One region of the Paenibacillus allorhizosphaerae genome, then DNA from elsewhere that is predicted to be linked to it. Evidence: riboswitches for the same ligand, from Rfam matches in the RefSeq annotation. Region 1 holds a riboswitch; each other region holds the start of a gene.
The links. Region 1 has a riboswitch for cyclic di-GMP ahead of ACFQI7_RS10770 (response regulator). Riboswitches for the same ligand answer to the same signal wherever they lie in the genome.
Positions count from the first base shown of each region.

Region 2: it holds a riboswitch for cyclic di-GMP, as region 1 does, so the genes downstream of both, ACFQI7_RS23390 (methyl-accepting chemotaxis protein) here and ACFQI7_RS10770 (response regulator) in region 1, are expected to answer to the same signal.
Region 3: it holds a riboswitch for cyclic di-GMP, as region 1 does, so the genes downstream of both, ACFQI7_RS22145 (hypothetical protein) here and ACFQI7_RS10770 (response regulator) in region 1, are expected to answer to the same signal.

Region 1 covers NZ_JBHSRV010000002.1:487,985-497,831, reverse strand. Annotated here, with positions in the region: gene ACFQI7_RS10795 (ABC transporter ATP-binding protein) at 1-43, opposite strand, end outside; gene ACFQI7_RS10790 (ABC transporter ATP-binding protein) at 40-1,806, opposite strand; gene helD (RNA polymerase recycling motor HelD) at 2,157-4,520, opposite strand; gene ACFQI7_RS10780 (GNAT family N-acetyltransferase) at 4,751-5,197, opposite strand; gene ACFQI7_RS10775 (metal-dependent hydrolase) at 5,218-5,907, opposite strand; gene ACFQI7_RS10770 (response regulator) at 6,051-6,413, opposite strand; cyclic di-GMP riboswitch class I at 6,499-6,581, opposite strand; gene ACFQI7_RS10765 (Gfo/Idh/MocA family protein) at 6,723-7,703, shown strand; gene ACFQI7_RS10760 (ABC transporter ATP-binding protein) at 7,791-9,847, opposite strand, start outside.
Region 2 covers NZ_JBHSRV010000007.1:42,740-52,586, forward strand. Annotated here, with positions in the region: gene ACFQI7_RS23380 (ABC transporter ATP-binding protein) at 1-551, opposite strand, end outside; gene ACFQI7_RS23385 (ABC transporter substrate-binding protein) at 570-1,622, opposite strand; gene ACFQI7_RS23390 (methyl-accepting chemotaxis protein) at 1,674-3,773, opposite strand; cyclic di-GMP riboswitch class I at 4,191-4,278, opposite strand; gene ACFQI7_RS23395 (hypothetical protein) at 4,600-4,869, opposite strand; gene ACFQI7_RS23400 (TetR family transcriptional regulator) at 4,957-5,556, opposite strand; gene ACFQI7_RS23405 (hypothetical protein) at 5,726-5,866, opposite strand; gene ACFQI7_RS23410 (hypothetical protein) at 6,127-6,405, opposite strand; gene ACFQI7_RS23415 (AraC family transcriptional regulator) at 6,641-7,537, opposite strand; gene ACFQI7_RS23420 (ABC transporter substrate-binding protein) at 7,752-9,074, shown strand; gene ACFQI7_RS23425 (MBL fold metallo-hydrolase) at 9,301-9,847, opposite strand, start outside.
Region 3 covers NZ_JBHSRV010000006.1:163,506-173,352, forward strand. Annotated here, with positions in the region: gene ACFQI7_RS22130 (glycoside hydrolase family 43 protein) at 1-394, opposite strand, end outside; gene ACFQI7_RS22135 (ArsR/SmtB family transcription factor) at 477-1,421, opposite strand; gene ACFQI7_RS22140 (DUF2935 domain-containing protein) at 1,637-2,449, opposite strand; gene ACFQI7_RS22145 (hypothetical protein) at 2,553-2,852, opposite strand; cyclic di-GMP riboswitch class I at 2,947-3,036, opposite strand; gene ACFQI7_RS22150 (MDR family MFS transporter) at 3,137-4,333, opposite strand; gene ACFQI7_RS22155 (DUF1450 domain-containing protein) at 4,565-4,789, opposite strand; gene ACFQI7_RS22160 (HesB/IscA family protein) at 4,829-5,131, opposite strand; gene ACFQI7_RS22165 (hypothetical protein) at 5,184-5,396, shown strand; gene ytvI (sporulation integral membrane protein YtvI) at 5,452-6,558, shown strand; gene ACFQI7_RS22175 (hypothetical protein) at 6,637-6,870, opposite strand; gene ACFQI7_RS22180 (M14 family metallopeptidase) at 7,110-8,156, opposite strand; gene racE (glutamate racemase) at 8,270-9,079, opposite strand; gene ACFQI7_RS22190 (polysaccharide deacetylase family protein) at 9,275-9,847, opposite strand, start outside.

The sequences.
Region 1 (9,847 bases):
CCCGGTAGCAGGTCAGCTTCCATAAGAATGAGAACGTCGTCATACCAGCATTTCCTCCATTCCGACCTGAAGCATTCGGCTGTACCTTGATCTGGCATCCGCTCCGAGGAGCACCCGTTCCCCGTACTCGGCGATCCGCCCGTTGTCGAGAATCAAAATGCGATCCGCCCGCTGTATTGTAGCTAGCCGGTGAGCGATAATGATGCAGGTGCGATCTTGCAGCAGCCGGCTGATCGCCAGTTCAATGCGCTGCTCCGTTGCCGGGTCGAGACGCGAAGACGCTTCGTCGAGAATGACAAGGCCCGGATCGGACAAAAACACCCTCGCGAACGATAGCAGCTGTGCTTCGCCCGCAGACAAACCTCCGCCGCCCGATTCCAGCATCGTCTCCAAACCGTTCGGCAGCGTGCCGACCCAGCGCTCCAGCCCAAGCTCCGATAGCACTTGCATGATTTGCTTTTCGCTGACCATGTCGTCAAAAAACGTCAGGTTGTCGCGCACCGTCCCTTGGAAAATCTCGATGTTCTGCGTAACCATGCCGACGCGGCTGCGCAGCTCGTGCAGCTTCGCGTCGCGCAGTTCCGTGCCGCCGAGCCGGATGCTGCCTTCCTGCGGATCATAGAAGCGCAGCAGCAGCCGGGCGAGCGTCGTTTTGCCGCTGCCGGTACGTCCAAGCAGGCCAAGCACCTGCCCCGGTTCCAGGCGAAAGCTGATATCTTCCAGCGTAGAGCTTATATCGTCATACCCGAAGCGAACGCCTTCAAATTGAACCGTCAGCGCTCCCTTCGGAATGGGCGTGCCGGGGCCGTCCTTGATTTCCGATTCCGTCTGCAGCAGTTCTCGCACCCGGACAATGCTGGCGTCCGCTTTCTGCAAATCTTCCATCTGCGTGCGGATTTTTTCAATCGGTTTGGCCATCAGCTCCGTGTAATAAAAGATCATGTACACCGTTCCAATGGTTATCAATCCTTTGTGCCACAAATAGAAACTGAGCGCAATCGCGACTGCGTTTCCGATCGCAAACACAACCAGCGTCGTAATCCACATCGAAGCCCAGCCCAGAAAAGCGCGCACCCGCAGCGGCAGCCATTCTCTCAGCAGCCGGTGAAACCGATGCATGACATAACCGGTTGCACCGTTCGACCGCGTGTCCTCCGTGCCTTCCAAATGCTCGCCGAGAAAACCGTAGAACGTCGCGCTGATCTGCCTTAGCTTCCCCCAATGGGGAACGGCAAACTGGCGAACGTATTGGATAGCGTACATCGCGAATACGACAAACAGCAGCATGCCTGTTCCGATCAGCCAATTTTCACGGAACAGCAGCACCAGCATCCCTACTACCAGCAGCAGGTTGCTGAGCAGCGTAATGACGAAATTGGAGAAAAAGTTGGCCAGGTTGTTAATATCGCCGTCCACCCGTTCGATAATGACGCCGGACGTTTGCGATTTGTGAAAACCCATATCCAGCTTCATGCAATGTGCCGCTACATCCCCGCGCAGCTGGTTGGTGGCGATCCAGCCGACATTCTCGCCGATGTACGCCGCTACCACGGAGACGACCTGCTGCAGCAGCGTCACCCCGATAAACAAACCGGCGGCATACAGCAGCGGCGAGGCGCTTTCCTGTGATTGCGCCGTGTCGATGAAATACCGGATGATCTGCGGATTTACAAGCTGCATTCCGATGCCGACGAGCAGCAAAATGCTGAGCGTGACGATACTCGCCCGCTGCGTCTTTAAGTAGCGCCTTAGCAGAACAGTATATTCGCGAATCGGTATTTTTCTTTTTTGCGCAGTGTTGCTCACGGTACCGATCCCCCCATGTTATGAACAATAACAATGTCAATAACCATAATTTCAGAAACAACATGGATCTATTATCACGGTTCATAAAAATGAAAGCAAGCTAATTTCATACCAAGCTTAACGTTCCGTCCTTCTTTTATTCCGCGGCTAGTTGGGAGGGATCTTATCACCCGCCCCGTTCACTTATCGCTATCCCTCTGCTCCTCATTTATATGAAGCATATGCCGGAGTAAAGAATAAACTCGAAGACGTGAAGTTGCTCGAACCGTAAAATGACTCGTGAAAAACCTCCGAATCCGCGCTTCAAAGCGGGCTCGGAGGTTTGGTTTTCATGCACGACCGGACCGGTGTCATCGGCGGACCGTCGATACCGTCTCGTACGTATCCTTGTTCACTGCCGTAACGAACGGACTCGCTTCTCCGAGCGAGTACAAGCGCAGCGTATGCATGGCCCGCGTACATGCGGTATAGAACAGCTTGCGCACATCTTCCGTCCGGTATTGCTCGTTCGAAGCGTTGTAGATGACAACGGCATCGAACTCCACCCCTTTGGCGAGGTAAGCCGGTATGACGAGCGTCCCTTTCTCGAAAGACGGCGAACTCTTGGTAATAAGCCCAAGCGGCAGTCTGTCTTTCAGCGCATCGTAGACTTCCGCGCTTTCGCCAGCGGTTTTGCAAATGAGTGCAACGGACTCGTATCCATCAGCGTACAGCGCTTCGATATCCCGAACGATTGCGTCATGCAGGTCATCCCGGCTCCCGGTCAGCGTCAGTACCGGCTTCTCTCCGCTCCGGTTGAACGGCTCGATGGCGTCTCCGCCCGGCACCATGCCGCGGGTGAACCGGACGATTTCCTGCGTCGACCGGTAGCTGCGCGTCAAGCGAATCACTTCGGTTTGATCGGCCCCGTAGAGCTCCGTCAGCGGATCGATTTCATGCAGTACGGAAGCATGGACGTAGATCGCCTGATTCAAATCGCCGAGCGCCGTCATTCTCGCCTGAGGAAACAGCCGCTTCAAAAATTCGAGTTGGAACGGGGAGTAGTCTTGCGCTTCGTCTACCAGAACGTGACGTACGGATGTATTCGTCTCGAAGCCGAGCAGCAGCTCCCGCAAATACAAGTACGGCGTCGCGTCCTCGTAAGGCAGCTCCAACCGATCCAGTCGCTCCAGCGTTTGCTCGCAAACGAGCGGCCATGCCTGCGGCAGTTCCTCCCCGCCCTGCAAACCCGCGATCCGATCCGGGTTTTCGAACAATTTCCGGTACAATCCGAGTACATCGACATACCGAAGCCGTTTGATGCGCTGACGAACCAGCTTAAGCTTTTCGTTTACGACCATTCGCGCGAGCAGCTCCCGCTCCTTGTCGAAATCGTCGAAAGTAAAGTCTCTCCCTCGCTTACTGCGGCGCAGCTTGCTGTAAGCCCGGTGATAATCTTCGTTGCTCAGCAGCTCGATCTCATCTTCCACCCAATGCTTCTGCCATTCCGCCTCTTCGAACTCGGCGATTTTCTCCAACAGCCACTCGCGCATGAGCACGATGCGGTTCGTAAGCCGAATCGACGGATCATACTCGTAGAACCGCTCAAGCAATTGTTCGGCGGATACGATGTCTTCTCCTCGGAAGCGAATAGCCTTGAACAGCATGCCTTCGTGCTCCAACCGTTCTTTGTAGGCACGAATCGCCTGCAAATAACCGAATGACGATTTGTAGCGAATCCCGCTCACTCTCGCCGCTTGATTCAGGTCGTCCGCTCCCGTAAGCAGCGATTCGAGCTGCGCGAACGGGTCCTCGATCTGAAATTGCTTACCGAGTCGGTGCTCCAAGTATTCCTGAAAAGTCGTTTGCTGCATGTTTTCTTCCCCAAGCTCGGGAAGAACCGTGGAGACGTAGCTGTTGAACAGCGGGTTCGGCGAGAACAGCACCATCTGATCGGCCTTTAATTGTTCCCTGTGCTTGTAGAGCAGGTAGGCGACCCGCTGCAATGCAGCCGATGTCTTTCCGCTCCCGGCGGCGCCTTGCACGATTAGCATGCGGCTGCGGTCGTTGCGGATGATCCGGTTTTGTTCCTTCTGGATCGTCGCCACAATCGTCCGCATTTGCGAATCGGAAGTGCGGCTGAGCACCTGCTTCAGCAGCTCATCACCGATCGTCACGCCGGTATCGAACATCAGCTTCAATTCGCCGTTTTGGACGGCATACTGCCGCTTCAACAACATCTCGCCGGTTATCTCTCCGTGAGGCGTTGCGTAAGCCGCCGGACCGGGCGGGTAGTCGTAATAAAGACTGGAGATCGGCGCGCGCCAGTCATAGATCAAGTACGTTTCGCCGTCATCATCGGCAAACGAAGCGATGCCCAAATAAATTTGCTCAGGCCGCCGCATGCCAGTTTCGGTGAAATCGATTCTGCCGAAGTATGGAGAGACGGCAAGCCGCTTCAGCTTGCGCAGCGTTTCAGCGGCGTGACGGTAGCTTCGCTCCCGTTCGGACAACACCTCGACCTGCTGCTTCATGCTGAAATACGTCTCGGTTATATCTTCCGCCGTGCTGAGGTTGACCGTCACCTCATCCCAAAAATGTTTGCGGATATCGACGACTTCCGCTTTCGATGTTCCGATCTCGCTTTCCAGCCGTTCGATGCGATCCTTGATTTTTCCGGTTACCGAATGTACCCGTTCCTGCTCTGCTTTCCAATCTTGTTCCGTAATACTCATCCTATCGCTCCTCTTCAAATGATGTGACGATCCACAACCGAATTTCACGTTTGACAATGAGGGTTGATGGTGCTATAATTATTGTAGGAAGATACTGCAAAGATAGTTTTAATGCGATGCAGACACCAAAACATATTGTACCACCGGAAGCTGCCGAAATCAACGGGGCTTTTTTTATTTGCCTAAGCAGTCGGAACAAAAAACGGAGGATTCCCTCCGTTTTCTGATGGCTATAATTGCTTCCTCATCCGTACATGCCATATGCCGGCATCCAAGAACGGTTCACTCGAGATCGTCTCGTAGCCCAGCTTCCGATAAAAGGCTTCCGCCTGCGTCTGAGCATCCAATATGACGGCCGGTACGCCGCCTTCCCGAATATCCGCTTCCATCGCATCGATGATGATCCGCCCGATCCCCTTGCCGCGATACGACTTCAGCACGGCAATCCGCTGCAGTTTTGCCGTCAACCCGTCGTACATCCGCCAACGCGCGGCAGCGATCGTCTCTCCGAGATCATTGCGTACAACAAAATGCCGGCATGCCTGCGGCGAAGCGTCAAACTCGTCCATTTCGAGGTCGCGGGGAACGTTCTGCTCCTCCACGAACACCGCGATTCGGACGGATAAACCTTCCTGCAGCTGCTCATCCGTCTTGACCTTGATGATTTCCACTACCAAAGCAGCTCCTTTATCGTCGATTATATTGTCATCTTTTCGCCCGGCGAAAGCGATCGGCCGCCAATACCTTTTTCCGCCAACCGGCTTATAAACTGCTCTCCGTTTTGCGCAATCGGCGGGAAGGTGTTGAAGTGAAGAGGGACGACCTTCTTCGCACCGAACCATTCGGCAGCGGTAACCGCATCTTCCGGCCCCATCGTGAACAAGTCGCCGATCGGCAAGAAGGCGAGATCGACCTGATTGCGTTCCCCGATCATCTTCATGTCGGAGAATAACGCTGTATCGCCGCTGTGCAATATCGTCATCCCGTCCCACTTGATAATAAATCCGGCAGGCATTCCGGCATATACGATTTTACCTTCCTGGTCCACAATGACGCTGGAGGAATGGAACGCTTGAATCATTTGCACTTCGGCAAACCCAAGGGAAACTTTGCCTCCGAGATTCATTCCGAGCGCTTTGGCCCCCTGCCAGCCCATATACGTAGCGAGCTCATGAATCGCTACGATGGTAGCGTCATTGTTCCTCGCAATCGGGAGCGCGTCGAGCGTATGATCCGTATGCCCGTGTGTCAGCAGCACGTACTCCACTTTGATATCCTGCGGTTTGGTTACAGCCAGCCCGTTCCCGGATATAAACGGATCGATAATCAGCGAATGTCCGCCATGGGTTAGTTGCACGCAGGAATGTCCGTGATACCAAATTTCCAATTCAAATCCCTCGCTTTCCAAAATGATCACAATACTATGTTTGCGCAAGCAGCTTAATACCATTGTACTATCCGAATGCGCCAAACTCCAAATTTCGCCGATTCAATCGTTGGCGAATCTCATGTTACATACGGACCTGGCTGTCATCCGGCAAAAGCTTTGCGGAACGCCTCCATGACCCGCTCTTTATTGAAAGGCTTGACGATAAAATCGCTTGCCCCCATATTTACGGCCTGAATCAGCAGCGCCTGCTGTCCCATCGCCGACACCATAATAATTTTTGCGGAAGGGTCCATTGTACGAAGCTTGCCAAGCGCAGTGATTCCGTCCATCTCCGGCATCGTGATATCCAGCGTCACCAAATCCGGTTTGTGTCGTTCATATAATGTCAGCGCTTCCAGACCATTGCTTCCTTCCGCAACGGTTTCGTATCCGAGCTCTTGGATCACGTTTTTCAGCATCATTCTCATAAACAATGAATCGTCGACGATTAATATTTTTTTCACGTGTTCCGAGCTCCCCCCCACTAAACGTAGAAAAGCCCCCCCAATTGCAAAAGGGAGGCCTGTTATCTCTTATATCCTCATGTCCTTCGGCAGCTGGCTGACATTGTTTACACGTTAGTCCCTTTAGCTTTGCGTCCTTGGCTTTCACCAAGTTTGCTTTTATGTACCGACAAAAGTATTTTCCAGTTGTATTATAGCATCCCTTCTAGAAAATACAAGTAAAATGATAGATTAACCCATTCATTGCTCCCTAATACTGGTATAATGAGTTTATACTGTACGTCAACAACCATCGGAGGGATGATCATAATGAAGGAAATCAGGTGGGGGATTATCGGGTGCGGGAACGTGACGGAAGTCAAAAGCGGCCCCGCTTTCCAAAAAGCGGAAGGATCGCGGCTTATCGCTGTCATGAGACGGGACGGCGCGCTTGCGGAAGATTACGCCAAACGGCACGGTGTTCCAAAATGGTACGACCGGGCCGAGGCGCTTATTACCGATCCCGAGGTCGACGCCGTCTACGTGGCGACGCCGCCGGCCTTCCATAAAAATTATGCGATCGAAGCGGCAAAAGCGGGCAAGCCGGTCTACGTGGAAAAACCGATGGCGATGAACGCCGCCGAATGCGAGGACATGATCGCTGCTTGCCGTGAAGCAGGCGTACCGCTCTTCATCGCCTATTACCGTCGCGCGCTGCCGCGGTTCCTCAAGGTGAAACAGTGGCTCGACGACGGCGCGATCGGCGAGGTACGCACCGTCATCACCACGCATCTGGCGAAGCCGAGCGCCCATGACTTGAGCGGAAGCTCCACGGCATGGCGGATTAAACCGGAGTTGTCCGGCGGCGGGTACTTCTACGATCTTGCCAGCCATACGCTGGATCTGCTCGATTTCTTGCTGGGACCGATTGAGCGGGCCCATGGCTCGGCCTCGAATCAAGCCGGGCTGTACGAGGCGGAAGATATCGTTACCGGCAGCTACACGTTTGCTTCAGGTGCCCACGGTACCGGAACCTGGTGTTTCACCACCGGTTCTCGGGTAGATCGCAACGAAATCGTCGGCAGCAAAGGCCGGATCGTCTTCTCCACCTTCGGGGAAACGCCGATCCGGCTCATCCGCGAGCAAGGAGAAGAGGAGTGCGTCATTGAGCATCCGGCCCATATTCAACAGCCGCTCATTCAATCGATCGTGGGTCAACTGCTCGGCAAGAGCTTTTGCCCTAGCACAGGCGAAACCGCGATGCGAACGAGCCGCGTCATGGACGCCTTAACGGGCGGCCGCAACTTGTAATGGAATACGGGGAGGCAGCAAGACGATGCAGCCGCCTCCTGGTGAAAAAGCTGCCGGGCCCCCGGCAGCTTTTTCGCTATTGCTATGCTATACAGCCGTATCCGCTTGCCCGGCTTTCGGTTTGGCCATGCCGCGCTGCGCGGTTACGAGCTTGTAATAAATTCCTTTCTGCTCCATCAGTTCTTGATGGCTTCCGATTTCCGCCAATCGCCCTTTATCCAGCACGACTAGCCGATCGGCGTTACGCAGCGTCGTTAGCCGGTGGGCAATGGCCAGCGTCGTACGATTTTGGGTCACCCGCTTGAGCGCTTCCTGAATCGCCGTCTCCGTCTCGATATCCAGCGACGCCGTCGCTTCATCCAGGATCAGGATGCGCGGGTTGTTCAGCACCGCTCTGGCGATGGCCAGCCGCTGCCGCTCGCCGCCGGAGATGTTGTTCCCGTTCTCCTCCAGCTTGGTGTCGTAACCGTCCGGACAGCGGATGATAAAGTCATGGGCGTTGGCGATTTTGGCCGCTTCAATGACCTCCTCGAACGTGGCATCCGGCTTGGAATACCGGATGTTGTCGGCGATCGTCCCGCTGAACAGAAACGTTTCCTGCAGCACGACGCCGATTTGTGACCGCAGCTCCTCCTGCTTGATATCCCGGATATCGATGCCGTCTATGCGAATGCTGCCTTCGGTCACATCGTACAAGCGGGAAACGAGATTGATCAGCGTCGATTTGCCTGAACCGGAATGGCCGACAAGCCCGATCATCTCCCCCTGCTTTACATCAAATTCGATTTTTTTGAGCACCGGCTCGTATGACTTGTAGCCGAACGTAACGTCATGGAACGAAATGGAGCCCTGAATCGAATGCTTCTTGGAATGATGCTTGTCATACACTTCCGGCTGTTCGTCGATGACGGAAAATACGCGGTCGATGGAGATGACGGCGTTGGCTACCCATCTCGGCATGAACATGAGCCAGGCGATCGGGCCGAAAATCATCGATGCGTACATCGTAAACTGGACAAGCTCCCCCAGCGTCATTTCCTTGCCGATAATCATGCTGCAGCCGATCATGAGCACGAGATATTGTCCCATTTGAATCAAGTAGTTCGTGACCGGCGATAAAATGCTGAACAGCTTTTCGCTTTTGATCGAAGCGTCGGCAAAATCACGGTTGAACTTAATGAACCTTCTTATTTCCCGCTGCTCCTTGCCGAACGCCTTCACCACGCGAATTCCGCTCAGCACGTCATGCAAAAACGAGCTCGCTTTGTCATATACGCGCCATTGCAAATGAAACAGCTTCCACAACACGTGCTTCCAAATGTAAACATGCAAGTAGGCGACAATCGGAGCCGGAAGCAGCACGACGCAAGCGAGACGCCAATCCGCATGAAACAGCAAACTCGCTGCGGAGACAAGCACGATCATTTGATAAATCGCGGTCGTGCACAGCTCTTGAATCAACTGCCGGATTCGTTCCGTATCCGACGAAATGCGGTTCATCATGTCTCCGGCCCGCTGCGACGTTAAAAATCCGAGCGACAGCTGCTGCAGCTTGTCGTACACCATTTGTCGCAAATCGGCGGCGATCGACGAGCTGACGCCCGCCATAATCCGGCCTCTGGCGATGCCGAGCAATTCGCCGAAGAGCAGCACGGATAACATCCCGCCCAGCGCAAAGAAGAACATCTCTACGCTAGCGCTCTGACCTTCGGGCGGCTGCAGCGCGGAGTTGACCATCACCTTCTGGAAATACGGGCCAAGCATCGCGAGACCGGCGGAGACGAGCAGGACGGCAACCCCGAGCCCGAGCTTTTTCCAGTGGGCCTTGGAGACGAGCAGCAGCCGTTTTAAAGCCGCCGCCTTGTTCATGCACTTCGGGCAAACGCGCGTGCCGGAAATGTACGGGCCGCCGCAATTGGTGCAGATGGCTTCCTCTTCGTTGTTGTAAATTTTCACCGGGCTGTTCTCGGCCTTATCGTTCAATATTTTGGCCATGTAGCCATAGCGGGCCGCATGCTGCATCGTCACTCTGGCGACGATCCGCTTCGAGCCGTTCTCCGTCGCTTCCAGAACGGCATTGCCGATGAGCGGCACGATTTTGTAATCTCTCGCTTCCGCAATCACACCGCTGTCCAGCGTCTCGC
Region 2 (9,847 bases), on a different contig from region 1:
TCTTCCTGCATCGATTCGCGCGTCTGCGCATCCAGCGCGCCGAATGGCTCATCCATCAGCAATACTTCGGGGTCGATAGCAAGTGCCCGTGCAATGCCTACGCGCTGCTGCATCCCGCCGGATAACTGATTGGGCCGATGATGCATAAAGTCTTTCAAACCGACCAGCTCGAGATAATGCTGTGCCGCCTCGCGCCGTTGCTGCTTCGGAATCTTCTTGACTTCAAGTCCGTACTCTACATTTTCGAGCGCGCTGCGCCATGGCAGCAGACCCGCATGCTGGAAAATCATGCCCCGGTCGAACCCGGGGCCGTTCACCTTGTTGCCGTCGATCTCAACTGTACCGGACGATGCTTGCTCCAGACCCATTAAAATCCGGAGCATCGTCGTTTTGCCGCAACCGCTCGTTCCGGCCAACGCCACGATTTCGCCCGCATTGACACTGAAGGAAACGTTGTCCAAGGCGCGGATGACTTGTTCTTTGTCCTCGACCCACACCGTAAACTGCTTGCTGATATTGCTGACCCTGACCTTCGGTACTCTAGTGTCCATGAGATCGCCCCTTTCAGTTTATTTGGAGCCCGATACTTTTTTAAGCGCTTGTTCCCGGAATGACCCGTCCACAATGGAATTGACGTCGACTTTGCCCTTCATGCGGCCAAGCTCGATTTGCAAATCCTGCAGCCACTCGATTTTTTTCACCGGAATTTCCAGGTTCGGCGAAACGAAGTTTTTGTTTTTAAACTCATCGTATACTTGAATGATGCCTTCGTTATCCGTCGGCACGTTCATCGTTTTAGCTGCCAGTGCAATCGCTTCGCTGCGGTGTTCCAGCGCATAGGTTAGACCTTCGCTCTGAGCCGCCAAAAATCCGACCGCTCCCTGCGGTCTGTCCTTAAGCGACTTTTCGCTGGCGATGACTACAAACCGCGGATAGTCCGGAATCACGTCGGACGCATAAGCCAACACCTTGATGCCGTCGGAAGCGGCGTTCACCACGTAGTCGCTGTTTGCCGCCGTCGCGTCCAGCTTGCCGGCTACGAGTGCTTGGTAACGTTGAGCGTCTGCTCCTGCATTGACGATCGTAACCGAATTGACATCGATTCCTTTTGCTTTCAACATCGCTTTGGCCGACATCTCCGGCATCGAACCCGGAGCGGAAGTACCGACGGTTTTCCCTTTCAAATCATCAAAGCTTTTGATGTTGCTTTTTACGTACAGCACGAACGGGTTGACCGATAACGTGGAGCCGATCACTTTGAGCTTCGCGCCTTGCTGTACGGCCGTGAGTGCCGAAGCCGGGTTCGCTTCCATCGAATCGATTTGGTCGGCGACGAGCGCCTGCAGCATCGTAACGTCGCTCTCAAACTCCATGTATTCGATATTGACGCCGTGCTTTTTGAAGAAGTTTTTCTCTTTCGCCATCAGCTGGTACGATGCGTCGCCTCTGGCTTTAACGATCCCGTGCTTCCACTTGACCAATTCCTGCTGATTCTGCGCTTCCCCTTTGCCGTCCTTCCCGCCTGATGCCGGCGTCGCTTTTCCACCGCAGCCCGTTAAGGCCAGAGCCATGACGAGCAGCCCAGTCACCCAAATTCGTTTTGTACCTCTCCATCCCAACATCAATAAGTCCCTCCCAATCGTTACTTTGGATCTTTTATATAAATCCTGCTCCTACACTTTAAAACGCCCCATATCGGTTTGCAGACTCATCGCAAGCTCATTGAGCTTCCGTGAATACGATTGAATGGTTTCGGCGGATTTCAACTGAACGGAAACCGAAGAGTTGGCGTCCGATGCCTTATCTCTGGCGACTCCGGCGATATCCACCATCTCCTCAAGCGATGCGGAAACTTCCTGGGAGCCTGCCGACATTTCTTCCGCTGCTGCGGAAATTTCCTGAATTTGCTCCGCGACTTCCTGTACGGATTCCAAAATATGACGGAATGAAGCTTCCGTCTCTTTCATCATGTTGGAACCGATATTGACATCCTCTACGCCCTGATTCATGGCTTGTACCGCTTGGTTGACGCTGTCTTGAATGTCCTTGATCAATCCGTCGATGCTTTGCGCCTGGTCTTTGCTTGCGTTCGCCAGCTTCTTCACTTCTGCGGCTACAACGGCAAAGCCGCTGCCGTGTTCGCCCGCTCTGGCCGCCTCGATCGAAGCGTTCAGGGCAAGCAGATTCGTCTGATTCGCGATTTCGCTGATCATTCCTACGATTTGGCCGATCTCGCTGGACCGCTGCCCTAACGTATGGACGATTTGCGCCGCCAATTGCACGGTTTGATGAATCGAATCGATCTGACCAATTGCCGATTGCACGAGCGTATTCCCGTTCTCCGCTCTTGTGGACGCCACGATGGCGGCCTCCGATACGGTCGAAGAGGATTCCGCAATGCGCTGAATGCCGGCAGCCATTTCGACCATGGCCGTGGACGATTGCTGCGCCGCCTCCGATTGCGTATACGATCCTTGGGCAATGTCCCCGATCACCTGGTTGAAGTGTTCCGTCGAAGCCGCCGATTGGTTCGAGGTTTCGAGCAGGATCGTGGATGACTCCGCCACCTGGTCGACGACCTTCTTGTTCATCGTAATCAGCTTCTCGAGAGAGGCCGCCATTTCGTTGAACGACTGGGCGATGTAGCTCATCTCATCCTTGGTCTGAAGCCGGATTTGCGTACGCAGATCCCCGGCCGCAAGCGTCGCCGACGCTTCCGACAACTGACGAATGGATCGGATCACCGAGATGTAGAACCCGGAGAACAAATAAACGGATAAGACGATCACGAATACTACCAGCAGCATGACCCACACGATCGTGCTCCGGTTGCTGTCCATCCGCTCCTTCGTTATTTCGTCAAGCGTCGCCGAAAGCGCGCTCAGCAAAGCGGCATTCGCCTCTTCCGTCTTGGAAACGACGATGTCGAATTCGGATTTTTGGCTCATCATTTCGGCAGCGTTGAGCATTTTGGTCCCAACCAGATCGGAAAATGCGTTGGATGCCGAAATCGCTTGTTCCGTCGGCTTTTGAAGCCGCTCTGCGTACTCCGGATTTGCCCGGAAAAACGTATCCATGGAAGTTTGCAAAGCGTTCATTCGCGACTTCACGGAGGCTGTGCGCAGCCATAACTTCTCATCCTCCGTCAAAGAGCCTCGCGCTAATACGTCGGGACCGATGCTTTTCATCACCGAGGTATTGTTCGTTTGCGGAAGCATTTGGCTGGCATACGCGTTAAAGAGGTAAGAGGTTCCTTCATAGCTGTCGAAGTTGACATTCGAAGCGTCGCCGACCGCCGTAATCAGGTTGTTAAGCTCCGTCATGAGCACGGCGTACAGATCTACAATTTCTTTCTTATCCTTAAGCGCCGCCTCTTTCAACTTGGCGTGCTGCTCCAGCACCTTCTCCAACTTTTCACCCGTAGCGGCTCCGCTGCTATACTTGCGCTCGCTCACGGATAGTTCGTCAATCGCCGCAGCCAAACGTTTCTTTGCCTCATCCGCTTTGCTCGCATCCGATGACAGTAACGCTTCGCGGGAGGATATCGTTTCATTTACCGCCAGTTGAATCGACTTCACATAGCTCAGTCCCCGCCCTACTTCGGATCCAAGGCGGATTTGCTCCATAATCTGCTTGCTTAACAGCAGGCTGATGACAATGGCCGGAATGATCAAAAACAGACCGATCAACGCAAACTTCAAGGAAAATTTTAGTCTGTTCATGGCAAAGACTACCGGTTGAAAAATCGTCGTCAGCAGCTTGAAAGATTTCATAAATGCTCGTCCTCTCATCTCTTGTTCCAACCCACGCCGCACCGAAGTTATGTAGTAACTTGAGTGAACTCCGCTGCTGTTGTGGTGCCCTTGTCTATCAAGGTCCTCCGGTCATTGAATCTATCAGGCTTGAAGAAACCGACGGGGAGACGTGGCACAAGCTTTTCTTCTAATCTGGTTCTGTCGAAACATGGTGACTACAACGGCAAGACGATTGACATCGTTCTGCAAAATCCAACATAAATTTTACCGTTCACTTGCGAAACCCTATCATTGCCGTAACTTCATGTCTGCTTTTATATCACTCTTGCAGCAATAGCGAAAAAGCGATGCAGCATTTTTTCAAAAATATGCATGATAAAGAACCATCCGGGTCAACAACGGACAGATTCAGCAACGATCATTCGTCCTACCTCCTTTGGAAACCCAGCCGCCATAGAAAAATTGATCCTTTAGGCCTGTGGCTTTGCGTCCCCTTCTTTCGAAGAGTCTGCCTTTATCAGTAAAGTAGTTAGTCATTATTCCTCATTACCATAACACAGCAATTTACAACAATCAACATCTTTTGCAATATTTAGGGCACTTCAAATAAAAGTTGTCCTACGAAAGAACTACTCAATTCGCTGATACGATTAAGCTCGTGCAAATTATGACGAATTAGCGAACACGGTCGCTACGACCGTAGCGGAGGAAGAAAACCGGGGCAACCAAGTTTGATATATTGGGAATAACATATGATAGATTCCAGTATAACCCATTTGGGAGAGTTTGCCAACCAAAAAAAGCCAGGTTGGCCGGAACCTGGCTTTTTCCTCGTTTATTGGGTTTACCAAACGCGCCTTATGCCGCGGGTTGAGGACGGCTTTTTCTTTTTGGCACGGGCCGTATGAACTTGCCCTTGCCTGCTGCGGCCTTCGCTCGTTCGTACCGGCCCGGAATTTCCCGCTTTCGCGTCGGCCAGCAGTTTGGCGACCTGCTTCACCATTGGAGACATTTGCTCCGCCGACTGATAGATGGCATTCACTTTATCAATAGCGGTAATAATCTCATCCAGACTTTCGTTGACGCTGCGGATCATCATTGGAAATCGATTCATGATACGGATCACCCTTTGGAAGCTAGTTAATGTATATTATGCAATTTCCAGGGCGGGCGGTGTGGGCGGATGTCCCCTATCCGTCCGTTATGTTTCCTGTTCTTTGACCTCCAGCGCTTTGAAAATAAAATCGACGGCATGATCCGCCATCCATTGCGGATTCGACTCCGTTACGGACATGATCGGTTCGAAATGCGGAAATTTTTTATGCCCCAGCGCGACCCCGATAATGAACATGAACGTGTGATCCAACGATTCGAACCGGAAAACGCCTTCACGTCTGCCTTTCTCCAGCAGCTCGCGCACCTTTTCCCATACGGGGAACGTGATGGCGCGTATCGTATCCGACCGGGGGCTTCTGCGAATCATTTCCTGCTGTATGATGCCGCTAAGCTCCGTATCCGTCATGCTGAAAAGGATGATTTCCTTCACGATCAGCCGTAAGCCCTCTACAGGTTGGTTAAGCGTTTCCTCATATTGCTGCATCCGCCGGCCCGGGAAAAAGTAGTCGAATACGGCATGGAACACTTTCTCCTTGCCTCCGAAATAATAGGACACCAGCGCCACATTGGCGCCGGCTTCCTCGCAAATTTGCCGGACGCTCGTCCCGTCAAAGCCTTGCTCGGAAAATAGCTTTTTAGCGGCGTGCAGTATGCGTATTTTCATTTCCGAATCTGTCTGCGCCATACAACATCCCTTCCGTAAATGCGGCCACTCTTGCTTGCACGACTGGCTGAAAGCCTTTACTTTATAACCATTATGAAACTTTGCACCGGGAAGTGCAAGCCACCCGGGAACGCCGGTGGCAGGAAGGACAAGCTTGGCGCTGAGCGAAACCCGGTCTAAGGCCAGCCGTCTATGAATTCGACGGCGCCGGCGACGCCGACCGCGCCCCTCCGGGAGCGAACGAAACGTCTTTGCGCACGGCCGTAGCGAGCAGCCCGACCACGGCGCAGACGACGAGAATCATCGCCAGTGCGGAAGCGTCAGTAAGCATTAAACGTTATTTTAAATCAAACGTTTGATTTAATAAATACTCAACGAATGGAAAATGCTAACCTTTTTATAGATTGCCTATGTACCTTGCTTGTGAATTCGGACGGACACCATCACGTGTCTTACCACCTTCGCAAGGCTCCCTGCCAGCATACGTTGTCGCTAATATAAGTAAGCTGTAATAACGCAGGGAGCCTCGGTCGCGGCTTACGGCGGAGCCGGATTCATACTACCGGACGGACCGCCGGCCTCGGCGATGCATCAGAGGCGATGCGAGCTGCGCAGAATGATGACGAGCAAAATGTACAATACCAGAATCGCTCCCGTCGTCGTCCATACGCCATGGATACCGTGGTGATGGTGATGCTTTTTCGGCGCGTAAATATTGATTTCTTCATAGCTTGCATGCACGTTAACCGGAGAAGCGTAGATCGGTTGAGACGGCATGACAGCCGGGGAAACCGCAGTAGGATAAGGAGCCGGCATCGGATTCGCCATCGGACTTACCATCGGGTTCGCCATTGGTTGATACTTTTCCATTGAAATAGGCACCTCCATGAATTGGGCAGGCTGCACGCCGCGTTGGTCAGCTGAACGGGCAGCCCGCAGTCGCTTCGACTGTTTGCGTGTTCCCTATCGAACACATCATTAGTCTATGGAGATCTACCTATCGGGAACACGGTATTCACCCATATTTCGGCAAAATTGGACTCTCGCCCGCTGCAACGGTCCAAGCAGGCTTCCATTTGCTGGACGCACGGCCGAAGCGCAGTGCTCAGCGCACGTTCCCCCGTTCATCCGTTTCCGCTATGTGACAGCGCTTGCGGTATTCCGCCGGGGTCACGCCTTTCGTCGCACGGAAGATGCGCGAGAACGATTTGAGGGAACCGAAACCGACCTCTTCGGCTACATCACAAGCGCTCATGCTCGTGGAAGCGAGCAGTCCGCAAGCATGGCGGATCCGGACCTCGTGGAGAAAATGAATGAAATTCATGCCGATATGTTTTTTGATTTCTTCGCTCAAATGCGAACTGCTCATTCGAAAACGGTCGGCTATGCCTGACAGCGAGATCGGCTCCCGATAATGATGATGAATATATTGGATGATCGGCCATACCGAACTCATCCCCGACTCTTCCTTCGGTTTCGCGCCCTCTCCGTTCCTTCTCAAGCGATCGAAACGCACGAGAATTTCCGTCAGCTTCGCCAGCATCAGGCAGTTTCGCCACAGTCCACTTCGGTTGTACGCTTCATGATGCAGCTGAGCCAGCATGCCGGTCATCCATTCAAGCTCCTTACCGCAAAAGTGTATGTAGGAAGGCAGTGATTCCTTCGAAAACAACAGCTCCCGAAAATCCATCCACACCATGGGCGCCTGGAAAAGATCGATGCCGAACATACAGTTGTACAAACGCAGCGGCTGCGGCGATGAAACGAAGATTTCGTGGATTTGGTACGGCAGTAAAAAGGTGAACGTCCCGGGCTGCATCGGATGCTTGATCCCGTTGATTACTTCATAACCGCTCCCTTCGATTACCAGTGAAAATTCCAGAAAATCGTGCCGGTGCGCAGGAAAATGACGGTATATTTGATTAATCGTAATATCGAGCGGAAACGACTGCGAAATATGGGGGTAGTCCGTCAGCTGTTTGTTGATCGGAAAAAAAGTCATCTTGTTCACTCCTCACGAAAAAATGGGATCATTAGCGAAATTGTGTCCTACGTGATCCTGCCTATTTCTTTACAATGAAAAGAAGTTAGAACGAAATGAACGCTTACTACCCGCCGTCCCTCTCCGCTGCATAGTGTTTTGACTTCCTTACTGACGGCACGTTTTGCAACCGCATACATAAAATTATATATGTTTTATCGAAAGGGGTATAGCTATGAAATTAACACGAGCTTGCCTGGCTGCGACCGCTTTTTCGCTTATGCTGTGGGCGACGGCATGCAGTTCCGGATCGGGCGGCAGCACCGGGAACGGACCTGCGGATGCAGGCAAAAACGCAGTGCCGCAAGTGTCCACCGACCCTGTCACGCTGAAACTCGCCATCAACATCGGATGGCTTGGCCCGGACGAATTTCAAAAATATTTCGAAGAGCCGGTCAAAAAGCGCTACCCTCACATTTCGTTTGAAATCTTGGATATGACCAAGCCTGAGCTCGCACTCGACAAGCTGCTGGCCAGTGGAAACATACCGGATCTGGTCATGTCGGCCTCACCTATCATTTACCGCTACATGGGCACCGGATTGGAGGAAAATATCGAGCCGTTGATCAAAAAGTTTAATCTGGATCTTTCCCGGCTTGATCCGGTGGCCGTCGAATCCGTCAAAACGTCAAGCCAGCAGGATCATCTGATCGGCCTCCCTTGGACGATGCATTTCAGCGGCCTTTACTACAACAAGGATATTTTCGATAAATTCGGGGTCGCCTATCCGAAGGACGGCATGACGTGGGAGCAAGTGAGGGAGCTTGCCAAAAACGTGACGCGCAGCGACGGCGGCGTGCAGTATCGCGGCTTGGAACCAGACAAATCGACCCGCGTCGCGTCCGTCCTCTCGTACGCTTTCGTCGACCCGAAGACGGAGAAGGCGACAGTCAATAACGACAATTGGAAAAAAATATTCGAATTGTTGAAGAGCATTTACGACATTCCGGGAAACAACCAGGTTCGTCTCGCCGGAGGCGGCACCGATCAGTTCATCAAGGAACGCAACCTGGCCATGTTCGCTACCAATAACATTTTGCCGAATCTGAAAGTCGCACAGGATTTGAACTGGGATCTGGTGCAATATCCTTCCTTTCCCGAGCGCGCTAACGTCGGCATGCAAACCGATGCCTGGATTCTTCATGTAACGTCGCAAAGCAAATATAAAGATCAGGCGTTCCAGGTCATTGCCACAATTCTCTCCGACGAAGTGCAGACGGAAGTCGCAAAGAACGCGCGCCTGCCGGTGCTCAAGGGCAAAAGCATCGAACAATCGTTCGGAACGAACCTGCCTTATTTGCAGGGCAAAAACGTCCAGGCCGCATTCAAGTCTTCCGCCGCAAAGGCGCTGCCCGTGAGCAAATACGATTCATACGCCGAGGGCTTAATGTCATCCAATATAACCCCAGTCGTGAAAGGCGAGAAAGATATTAACACCATTCTTCGCGAATCAGAAGAAGCCATTAACAAGTATATCGAAACGAACCGGACCAAATGACCGGAACATCTTCCAAGGGTGCCGCGGCATCGAATCGCCGCATTCCACTGCACCATCGAGTCCGGCGGGCTGCATGCAATTACTGCGCATTTCGACATTCGAAAAGCTTCTGATAGAAGCCCTTTCGATGAAGATACATTCGTGTCCTAGATGATGCTTTTCTTGAATAAATTGTGAGCTTATAAAAAAGAGAATCGCCCTGGTCAAACGGGTGATTCTCTTTGCTTTATACGTATGGGTTATTCTCGCGTTCAAATCCGATCGTGGTTCGCGGTCCGTGGCCCGGGTATACGATCGTATCGTCCGGCAGCTCAAACAGCTTGCCGTGAATCGACTCGAGCAGCTCGCGTTCGCTGCCTCCCGTAAGGTCCGTGCGTCCCACGGACAGCTTGAACAGGACGTCGCCGCTGAACAGATGCTGGCCATACAGGAAGCTGACGCTGCCCGGCGAGTGTCCCGGCGTGTGGAACACGCGAAAGACGACGCCGTCCAGCACCTTAAGCTGCTGGCCTTCATCCAGCGCGTATTCGGCCGGCTCCGCGACGATCGGTCCGCCGAGCTCCGGCCAATTGGCCGAGCCGTTGCGCTTCGGATTCGTCAGCCAATCGCTCTCGGCATCGTGCACATAGACGGGGCATCCTTTTTGCTTGCGCAGCTGCTCCACCCCGCCGATATGATCGAAATGCGCATGCGTCAGCAGGATCGCTTCGATCTCCATATCTTTCACCCGTTTCAGCAGCGGCTGCGGGTTCATGCCGGGATCGATGACGATC
Region 3 (9,847 bases), on a different contig from region 1:
GGATGCCGTCCGAAGCGGCTGCCGAAAAAAACATATAATACTTGCCGTCCCGTTCGATCACCTCCGGCGCCCAAAACTTCGTGCTCGCCCATTTCAGCTCCTTGCCGCTAAGGGCAACGCCTTCCTTATTCCAGTGGACAAGATCGCGCGAGGAATACGCCTCGAACTTGCTGCCGCCGGTCGGATAAGCATAATACGTTCCGTCCGAAGCCTTTAAAATGCTTGGGTCCGGCGCGTTTTTGAGCAGCGGATTTTGATAATAAGCCGGCGCTGGCGATCCCTTGACCTCCTGAACGGGCGGAGCAGGCTCCGTCAAGCTGCAGCCTCCCATCCATAAGAGCGGAATGGACACAATGACACTAAACAAGCGGCTTGCCCTAGCTTTTGCAGTCATGTTCACCCTGAACCCCACCATTCAACAATATTCGTTTAATTTCAACAAATGTTAAACTAATAAAGTGAAAAAAACCTAATCCTCACGAGGAATAGGACTCTCTTTTTTTCGGTTCATAATCCATGCGAAGCAAAATATCTTGATCGTAGTTGCCGAATCTGCGGCCGAACAAATTGATTCCCCCTTGATTGACCGCGTCCGGCTTAATCCCGATGCATAAGGAGAAAGAATGCTTCCCGTCGATGTCCAAATCGCCCACCGTAAGGTTCGATACCTGGCTGCCGTCGATGAACGTGCCTTCCGTCGTGACTTTCCACTTCTTCAACACGCCGTACTGCGTTACGTGCGTCTCCCACCAAGCCGGAGTCAAGAGGCCCCGCTCCCCGCCGAAATCGCCCGGACTCATCCAGGTGCCGAGCTCGATCCCGTTAATCCATACCGTTATATCGGAAGGATAATCTTTGTTGTGCAGCGGCGCTTCCGAGCACAGCTCCATGGACACCTCAATTCCGGTGAGCCGGCTGTTGAAAGGGATTTTGTTCGGGAACCGGTACTCCACAAAACCTTGCCGGAACCATAAGATTTGCGCGTTCACTTTGTCCGGCTCGTAAAAGCTCCGCGGATCGTCGTAAAAACCGATCAGTCCCGTTTCGGAAGCAAGACCGCAGGTCGGGATAATATCGCAGTCGACGTAGTGGCCGATCGGCATGCTAATATATTGATAATTCGCCGGGTCCACTTTTTCCGTTTTCCCGAAATCGACAATCATGCGGTCGTACAGCGCCGAGCATACTTTTTGCGACCCGCGGATGCCCGGGATCAATTCCGTGCGGATCAGCTTCGCCTCCTCCAGCTTTTTCACATTGACTGTCGCGGTGGAAGCCGGTAAATCAAACATTTCGGCAATTTCGTTGACGTTAATCCTTTTTTTCTGTATCGCTTTAAAAATTTCAATGCGCAGCTCGGAAGAGAGCGCTTTTGCAATTTCAGCCAATTCATCGATGTTGACAGACAATACTTGTGACATGTAGGGCAGTCCCTTCCAGTTTCTATACATTCGTTCTTATAGTAATCATATAATTTATGAATACATGAAGTAAAGACAATACTTTTACCGTGATATACGCGCATGAAAAAAAACGCTGCTGTGAACAGTACCCCAATTGTTAGACACACCTTAGCAATTGGAGGTGCAGTTCACTGCAGCAGTCGGCTTTTTCGCTTCTTGAATCGTTTCAAAATTTATTCCGTACGCGGCTTTGTCGGGTCGCAATTCGGCGAGTTCAGCTCCGTGACCTGCGACAGCTTCGTTAAATAGTAGCATTCTTCCCGGGCCATGTGGTCCGCCATCAGCGGCGTCAGCGTACCGAGCGCTTCCCGCGTCAAACGGAGCTCTTCCAGCTCCCGTAAAAATTGCTGGAACAAAGCCATCTCCAGCTCCACTTCCTTATTGAAACGGGACAGCGCAGGAAACTTGCGAATATTCGCTCTCATATAGCCGGCGAGCTCGACCGCCTTCACATAAAATTCGCGAAATTCGCGGTCAAACGTCCGAGCCGTCTTCATAAGCCGGCTTTCCGCCATATCGAGCTCGCCCGCAATCGAAGCGGCATGGCCGAAAGCGTCCTGGAGCCACAGCAAATGATGATGAATATCCTCGTAGACGGGCGCCGGCTGCCCGGATAGCAAGCTTCCCAACACCCGCATGTATTCTTCTAGTTCATTTACCATATGGCTGAGAAACGACGGTGACAGATGAAGCCTGATCTTACCTGTCAAATGACGGTGCAGCAGATAAAGCTTGAACGCTCGGAGCTGCTGCGTCCATGAAGCCGCATCGCGCGTAAGCTCGCTTACTTTCTCGACCTGTTCCTCTTCCCGCACCCGCATCAGCAACTGATCGAACGCTTGAACGAAGCTGCCGGCCCGCGCGATTTCTTCCCGTTCCTCCGGTGAAAGCCCGTCTTTGATAAAACGGGAATGATCCCCCAATATTTGCAGCCAAAACCGGTGCTCGAACAGAGCGGATTGCACGAAATCGGGATGGTAGGTCACGAATGATCCCTCCTTGTTTGGCGATTCCCCATACTTTGACAAAAGCATCGTATGCACAGGAGCCCAAACAGGTGCCTACTCCATCCACGATTTCCATTCAAGTTTAGGCGTTGCGGACGGCCATCGTCCGGCAACCCAAATAGTCGTACAGCGACATAAACACGTTGCTGTCCGCTTCGCACCGTAAGGAAAGCTTCACTTCGCCGCACCAATAAAAATTAATGATGTGCTGATGACGTCCCGCTACCATTTCCACATCCCAGCATGACGACATGAGCTCATACACTTCGCGGTTAATGAACAGCTTCGGCCCTTCGGATGACGAGTACACACCGATCAAATCGGAGCCGATCTTCGTGTAAAAGCCTTTCCGGGTCATAATATTCCAGCCCTTTTCCGACATCCTTGTCAAACGCTCCTCTCTGAAACAAAAAAGACTCTTCCGTCGCAGGACTGCAGTAACGGGAGTCCGTCTATGGTTACGTCATCACCGTTCCTTCGACAACTGGCTGGCATGGCTTCAATCATCGCTTTAGCCCCTGTAGTTTTGCGTCCTCGGACTTTCGTCCGGGTTGCCCTTATCGAGACCGAAATCGAAATTTGTCTCATTATGATTCTTCTTACATATAAAGAATAAAAGATTAGACCTAGGGATAACATGATCCTTTATTCTCATTTCAACCGAATTTAACAGGTCTTTCGAACTATTTCATGGAGACGGTGGCCTTTCCAGTAAAAGAAAGTACCGAATACGGTCACGACGGCAAGCAAGAAAAACAGCCGGTTTCCGCCCCAATTCGACAAAAGGTAGCCGCCGATCAGCGGTCCGATAAAGTGCCCGATATTAGAAAATGATTGCGCACCGAAATAAGTCCCCCGCATCCCTTCAGGCGCGAGCCGGTCGATCAACACGTTCGCCGCCGGATAATTTAAGATCTCGCCGAGCGTAAACAGAAACATCGAAATCATGAAAGCCGTCCAACTGTGCGACAGAGCGTACCCGATATCGCCGAGCGCGAACATGACGTTTCCTGTTACGATCGCAACGATCGGCGCTCTGCGTTCCGACCACCTGGAGATCGGCGCCTGCAGCAGCACGACGATAACGGCGTTCAAACTCATAAGCAGCGCGAACAGGGCTGCTCCTTTCGCCACGCTTTGCTCTACGTATTGCGACAGCGTGACCGTCATCTGCGAGTAGCCGATTGCCCCGATGATCCCCCCACCAATGTACAAGCGGAATACGCGATCGCTGACGATAATCCGCCACGCCGAACGGACCGTCACGTTCTTGCGCTGTTCGCCTTCAATCGTGCGTATCCCGAATTTACGAAGGAAAGTGTACAATATCGCCGAATAGATGAAATAAATAAAGCCGGTCACGAGAAACGGGAGCCATGCTTCGAACACGCCTACATAGGCGCCGAGCAGCGGGCCTACGGCTACCCCGACATTAATAGCGATATAGCGCATCGAAAATACTTTGAGCCGCTTTTCCTTTTCCGTCACATCCGCCATGAGCGCCTGGGATACCGGTTCATAGAGCGATCGGCATAGCCCGTTCAGCATATTGAGCAGCATGAACGCCAACGTCGCCTTCGCAAAAGCAAATCCGGTGAACACAACGACCCAGCCGAGCAATGCGGTCATCATGATCGCTTTGCGCCCTACCCGGTCCGACAAGGCGCCGCCCACGAATCCGCCAACCGTACCCGCCAGCGAGCCGAGCCCGATAAACGCGCCGATCAGCAGCGGACTTAATTGGGATTCGCGGGACAAATAGATCGCAAGGAAGGGCATGCTCATCGATGAGGCCATCCGGGCCATAACCGTACCGACCAACAGCAGATGAACGATCGGATGGTATTGCTTCAGAAACGGCATCAGACGTCCGGAGCCGTAATTTCTAAGTTGTGCCAGCACGGAGCAAATCCCCTTATTATACCAATGGTTAATTAAATAGAATTATATTATACAAGATGAAACCGCTCTTGCCCATAGATGGATGCAATATTGCCTCCGCTTCGTTTCAACCATTTTGATCCACACAAAAACAGGACTGTTTGACCCCTATTCGGGTCAAACAGTCCTGCACGGCCGGCAAACCGGTATTGGTTATTTTTTTACGTATTTCTGCACTTTCTCGATGACTTCATCTTCCGTCGGTGCGGTGACATACCGTCCGTTAATAAAGATGAATGCGAATCGCGAGCACGGACCGCAGTACGATTTGCAGCCGACTTTGATCTCGGCGTCGGGCGCCATCTTTTGCAGCTTAGGCAGCGTCGTTTTCATTTTCATGTGCTTGCACTTGTCGCAAACACGAATATCGTTGGCCATGCGTATGTTCCTTTCCTTGAAGAGCTAGCCGATCGGCTCTTAGTGGTCGCCGTGGTTGCCCTTGCTCGGATTGGTAATCGCAAAGCCTTCTTCCGGGACATAAAAATAATCGATGCGGATGCCGTCAAGCAGCGGTTGATCCTTCTCCAGAATGACATCGATGTTTTTATCGGTCGATACGATCTCATCTTTGTCCGTCGGCGTGTCGAGACTCATCCCATAGTGGGCATGATCTCCATGCTGATGCGTAATATAGACGCGGAGTTTGAGAGACTTGTCCTCTTCTTGCTCCAGCTCTTCCAAAATTTTTTTTGCCGCATTGCGCGAAATTTTACAGTTCATCGGGTACATCTCCTACCGCTTGTGTTTTAATCCATTGTATAGAAAGCTGCGCATGAAAGCAATACCTGATGCCGCTCTGCTGCGGCGGAGCTTGTTGCTATCGGGCTCTCAATCCTATAAAATGGAAGGTACGAGCCGCACGGCTGGCCACTGCAAGAAACCGGCGTCCGTTATCGGAACGCTTGACCGACACGCCCGCTTCAGCGGGTATGCGCCTTCTCCTGCAATGAGACAGGCCCTGTCCAGAGCGTTCATGCTGCAATAAATCAAACTGAGGGTGCCTTCAAGGTGCTCCGGTACTAAGATGCCGAGGTGGAAGGATGCTCTCCTTTTATAAAAAATATTACAAAACGATCTTCGATATCGCGCTGCTCGTTGTGACGGTATATCTGTTCATGTTTTTATTCAGTCACCTGTACCGGATCGCGACGCCGATCTTCTGGGCGTTCATCATCTATATGATTATCGAGCCGCTTGCCCGTTTCCTGCACCGGAGGGGGCTGAAAAAATCGATCGCCTCGGCAGTCGCTACGATTGTGTTCATTCTAGTCATCCTTGGCCTCATTACGGGAGCGGGCGCCATCTTTACGACGCAAATTATCAGCTTGAAGGATAAGCTGCCGGATTATGCCGCCGTGCTCGAAAAGCAGATCGTGCAGCGTACCGACCAGTTGAACGACCGGTTCGGTTCACTGCCTACACAGCTGGAGCTGCTGGACAAGCTCAAAGAATATTCGGCCGAAATTACCAAGAAAGCGACGGAAATCGTCCGCGACTTCCTGACAGCTACCTTCAATGCAATCACGTCCATCTCGACCATCGTCGTTAACTTTGTCATCGGCGTTGTGCTCGCTTACTTCCTCAGCGCCGAGATCGAATCATGGAAGAAGACGGCGAACGAGAAGACGCCCCGTACGTTCAAAACCGCGTTTCAGTTTTTACGCGAGAACGTTTTGGCCGGTATCGTCACGTACGTAAAAGCGCAAGCGAAGCTGATCAGTTTGACGTTCGTCGTCGTCTTCATCGCGCTGCTCGCGCTCGACGTGAAAAACGCGTTCTCGATCGCCCTGCTGTCAGCGGTGTTCGATGTGCTTCCACTGCTAGGCGTCTCGACGCTGTTTATTCCATGGATCATTTACTTGCTCATCGTCGGGCAAACGGCGCTCGCCATTTGGCTTGCCGTCCTGCTGGCTGTAGTCGTCACCGTCAGACAAATATTGGAGCCCAAAATTACGGGAGATTCGCTGGGCGTATCCGCATTTACGATGCTGTCGTTCATGATTATCTCTTTATCGCTGTTCGGCGTTGCGGGATTGATTCTATCCCCTATTTTGATCATTTTAATCAAAGCGCTGTACGAGCAAGGCTACTTGAAAAAATGGATTCGCATGCCGGCAGAGGAATACGAACCGGAACGAACGATATAAATTGTAAAAAGGACCTGCACGGTGGATTGTTCAACCGTCAGGTCCTTTTGCTTATGGTTGTTGCGGCACCATGGCCGGTCAAGCGCCGTACTTTCGCTCCGCCCGGCTCGTAAACCAGTTCATCAGCAGCAGCGTGACGGCCACATCGTCAATCGGCAAATAGGGCAGCACATCCGGCATAACAATGTATACGAGCGCCGGAACGGCAAACAAAAGCTTCTCCCCCAGCGGCACCTTCGGCGAACGCAAGAGCGGTACAATTCGGCTGAAAACGTGACCCCAGCGGCGCAGCGACAACAAGCGATACCACATAACGCCTCGCTTCCCTTCCATCCGTTATAGTAACAGCTTGATTACAGCTTATTCGTATTATACTATGACATCTTGAAATACGAAAACCGGCTAACATGAATGTGATCCGGGGGTATCGAGCGATGGAGTGATGGAACGATATGCGAAATGTCGCTTATCGTAAGATCAAAGCAGATAACAAAAAAGCGGTATCCTCCGGGAGAAATCCCCGAAGAACCGCCGCCTTTATCGTTCCCGCTTTATATTTGAAGTCCTTCCAACAGCAAGCCGATCATATCTTCGTAGATGGCATCGAACTGCTCGATCGGGAGCGGGTTGACCCCGATGCCGGCCTCGACCGTAAAGCCATAACGCCGGTACTCCTGAATGAACCAGTCCTTGTACCCCGCGTCGCTGCAGAACAACTTGACCGGCCGGTAGCCGCTTGCTTCGCCTAATCGGATTGCAGCCTTTTCCGCCCCTTCCGGTTCCATGTCCCGGTAGTTCCAGTAAATTTCCTGCCCCTGCGTATGGAGGGCCATCACCAGATGAAAGTCCCGGCTGCGGGTAAAAGCTTCCATCGCTTGCGCTTCCGGCTCCGTTAGCGGCGCTTCTCCCGTGTAATCCCGCGGACCCGGGCCTGGAACATCCCGGCGGTCGCGTTCCGCATCCCAGAATGCGGGAAACTGGTCATTCAAGTCCACCCCGCGAACATTGGCTTTCCATCCGGAAAAATCTCGGCTCCCCCTGTTCCAATGCAGCAGACGCTCATAGAGTGCTTCATCCGCACAAAGCGTCCCATGCACCAATTCCACACCGTCAGGGTTTACCATGGGTACGACGAATAACGAGACGTGCCCGAAAAGCTCTTTCACATTGCATGTTCGAAGTTGACCTGAATTACAGCACGCGTTGGCGCAATCTTCCACAAACTTGACGAGCAGCAAGCTCGTGATCCATTCATTGGCGTGAAACGCCCCGTTGTAATGCACTTCCTTCGTCCCCGATCCGATCCGGACCACAGGAATCGTCCTTCCCAGTGTACTGTAACCGATCGAGCCGATTTGCAGGAAAGGATATGCGGTGCCCAAGGCCGCCAAATCCCTCGTCAAGTCGCAGTATCCGTACGCCTTGGTCGTATCGATAATGGAAGCATGAGGGCCTGCCGGGATCATGACGGTTTGTCCGATACGTAGCCTTCGCGGATCTATGCCGGGGTTAGCCGTCATAAGATCCGCAATGGATATGCCGAAGCGACCTGCAAGTTGTGCGAAGCTGTCTCCTGCTTGAATAGGGTAACGGTTCATGACAACCCTCCCGAACATATTCGCTGCAGGGAACCTAAACGCGATAGATCAACCGGCTGCAGCAAGCACCTTGGGCTTATGCCCTCAGGTGTGCTTATGTGTATGCCGGACCATTATATAATATTCGGGACTTGCCAGACGACCGGTGTTACTTTAATTTGCTCGTTTAACCATGTTTGCGCAATCGATTTGAACAGGCGCGGGTCGCCGCTGCAAAAAAACTGATGCACTGGCACTGCGTTTGAGGTAGCCAGCATGCCTTTATGGTACAAAATCGTACTGATTTCCCTTGCCGTCTCGTCCGCCGAGCTGATCAGCGTCACATGCGATCCCATCACCGATCCGATAATATCGGCCAGGAACGGATAATGCGTGCAGCCCAATATTAAAGAATCGATCGGATAATTTCGCAGCTCCGACAGCGATTCTTCCACGACTCTTGTTGTCTCATCCGTGCGGAACATCCCGCGTTCCACAAGCGGCACAAAGGACGGGCAGGCAAGGCTGACGACCTGAATTTGCGGGGAGATTTGGCGCAATGCCATTTCATATGCACTGCTCTTGATCGTCCCTTCGGTCCCGATGACACCGATCTGCTGATTTCTTGTCGACTTGATCGCCGCTCTCGCTCCGGGATGAATGACCCCGACCACCGGGATGGTGAGCCTGGCCCGGATTTCTTCGATCGCGATGGCCGTAGCCGTGTTGCAGGCGATTACGATCATTTTCGGATGAAATTGCAGCAAGTAATCTACGATTTGATGGGTGAAACGGGAAATTTCCTCAGCCGGTCTAGGCCCGTACGGCGTCCGCGCTGTATCGCCGAAATATATGATTTTTTCCTGCGGCAGTTGTCTCATGACCTCTTTGGCCACGGTCAATCCGCCGACTCCTGAATCCAGTATGGCAATGGCTTGCTGCACGACATATTCGCTTCCTTTGTCTTAGAAGTAATGAAACCATTATAGTTATAAGTTATGAACGATTGAAACGAAAGGTACCATGACGATCGGGACGGTAGACATGCCCGAATCTTATCATATTATCAAAACCGGGTAAAAAATAAAACCCGCTGTTGCAGCAGCGGATGATGTATTTTCAAATGAGTGCACAATCGATTATTTGGGCGGATCGATGTCGGTTAACAGCGCGAATTCGTAACCGGCCTTTTTTACGGCTTTAATAATCCGATCAAGCGCCTCAATATTTTCGGGAGAACCCTGGTGCATCAAAATAATATTGCCGTCATGCAAATTATTCATAATATCGTTATACGGATCTTCAGCTCCGTTCTTGCGCGGTTCCCAGTCGCGCATCGCAGTCGACCAGAAGACCGAGGAGTATCCCATGTCCGAAACCAGCTTTAATATATGCGTATTATATTTTCCGTAAGGAAAACGGAAATAAGGCTGAATGTCTTTGCCTGTCACTTCTTTGTACAGCTTCTCGTAATCTTGAATCTCTTTGCGAATCTGCTCGTCCGTTTGCAGATTCATATCGGTATGCGTCATCGTATGATTCGCCACCAAATGGCCGTCCGCCACTAACGTGCGAACGAAATCCGGATCTTTCTTCACGTTGTATCCGGCAATGAAAAAGTTGGCTTTGGCGTCGTTATCCTTGAGCGACTTCACCAGCGTAGCGGTGTCTCCGAGCGGACCGCCCGTATCGATCGTCAAATATACTTTCTT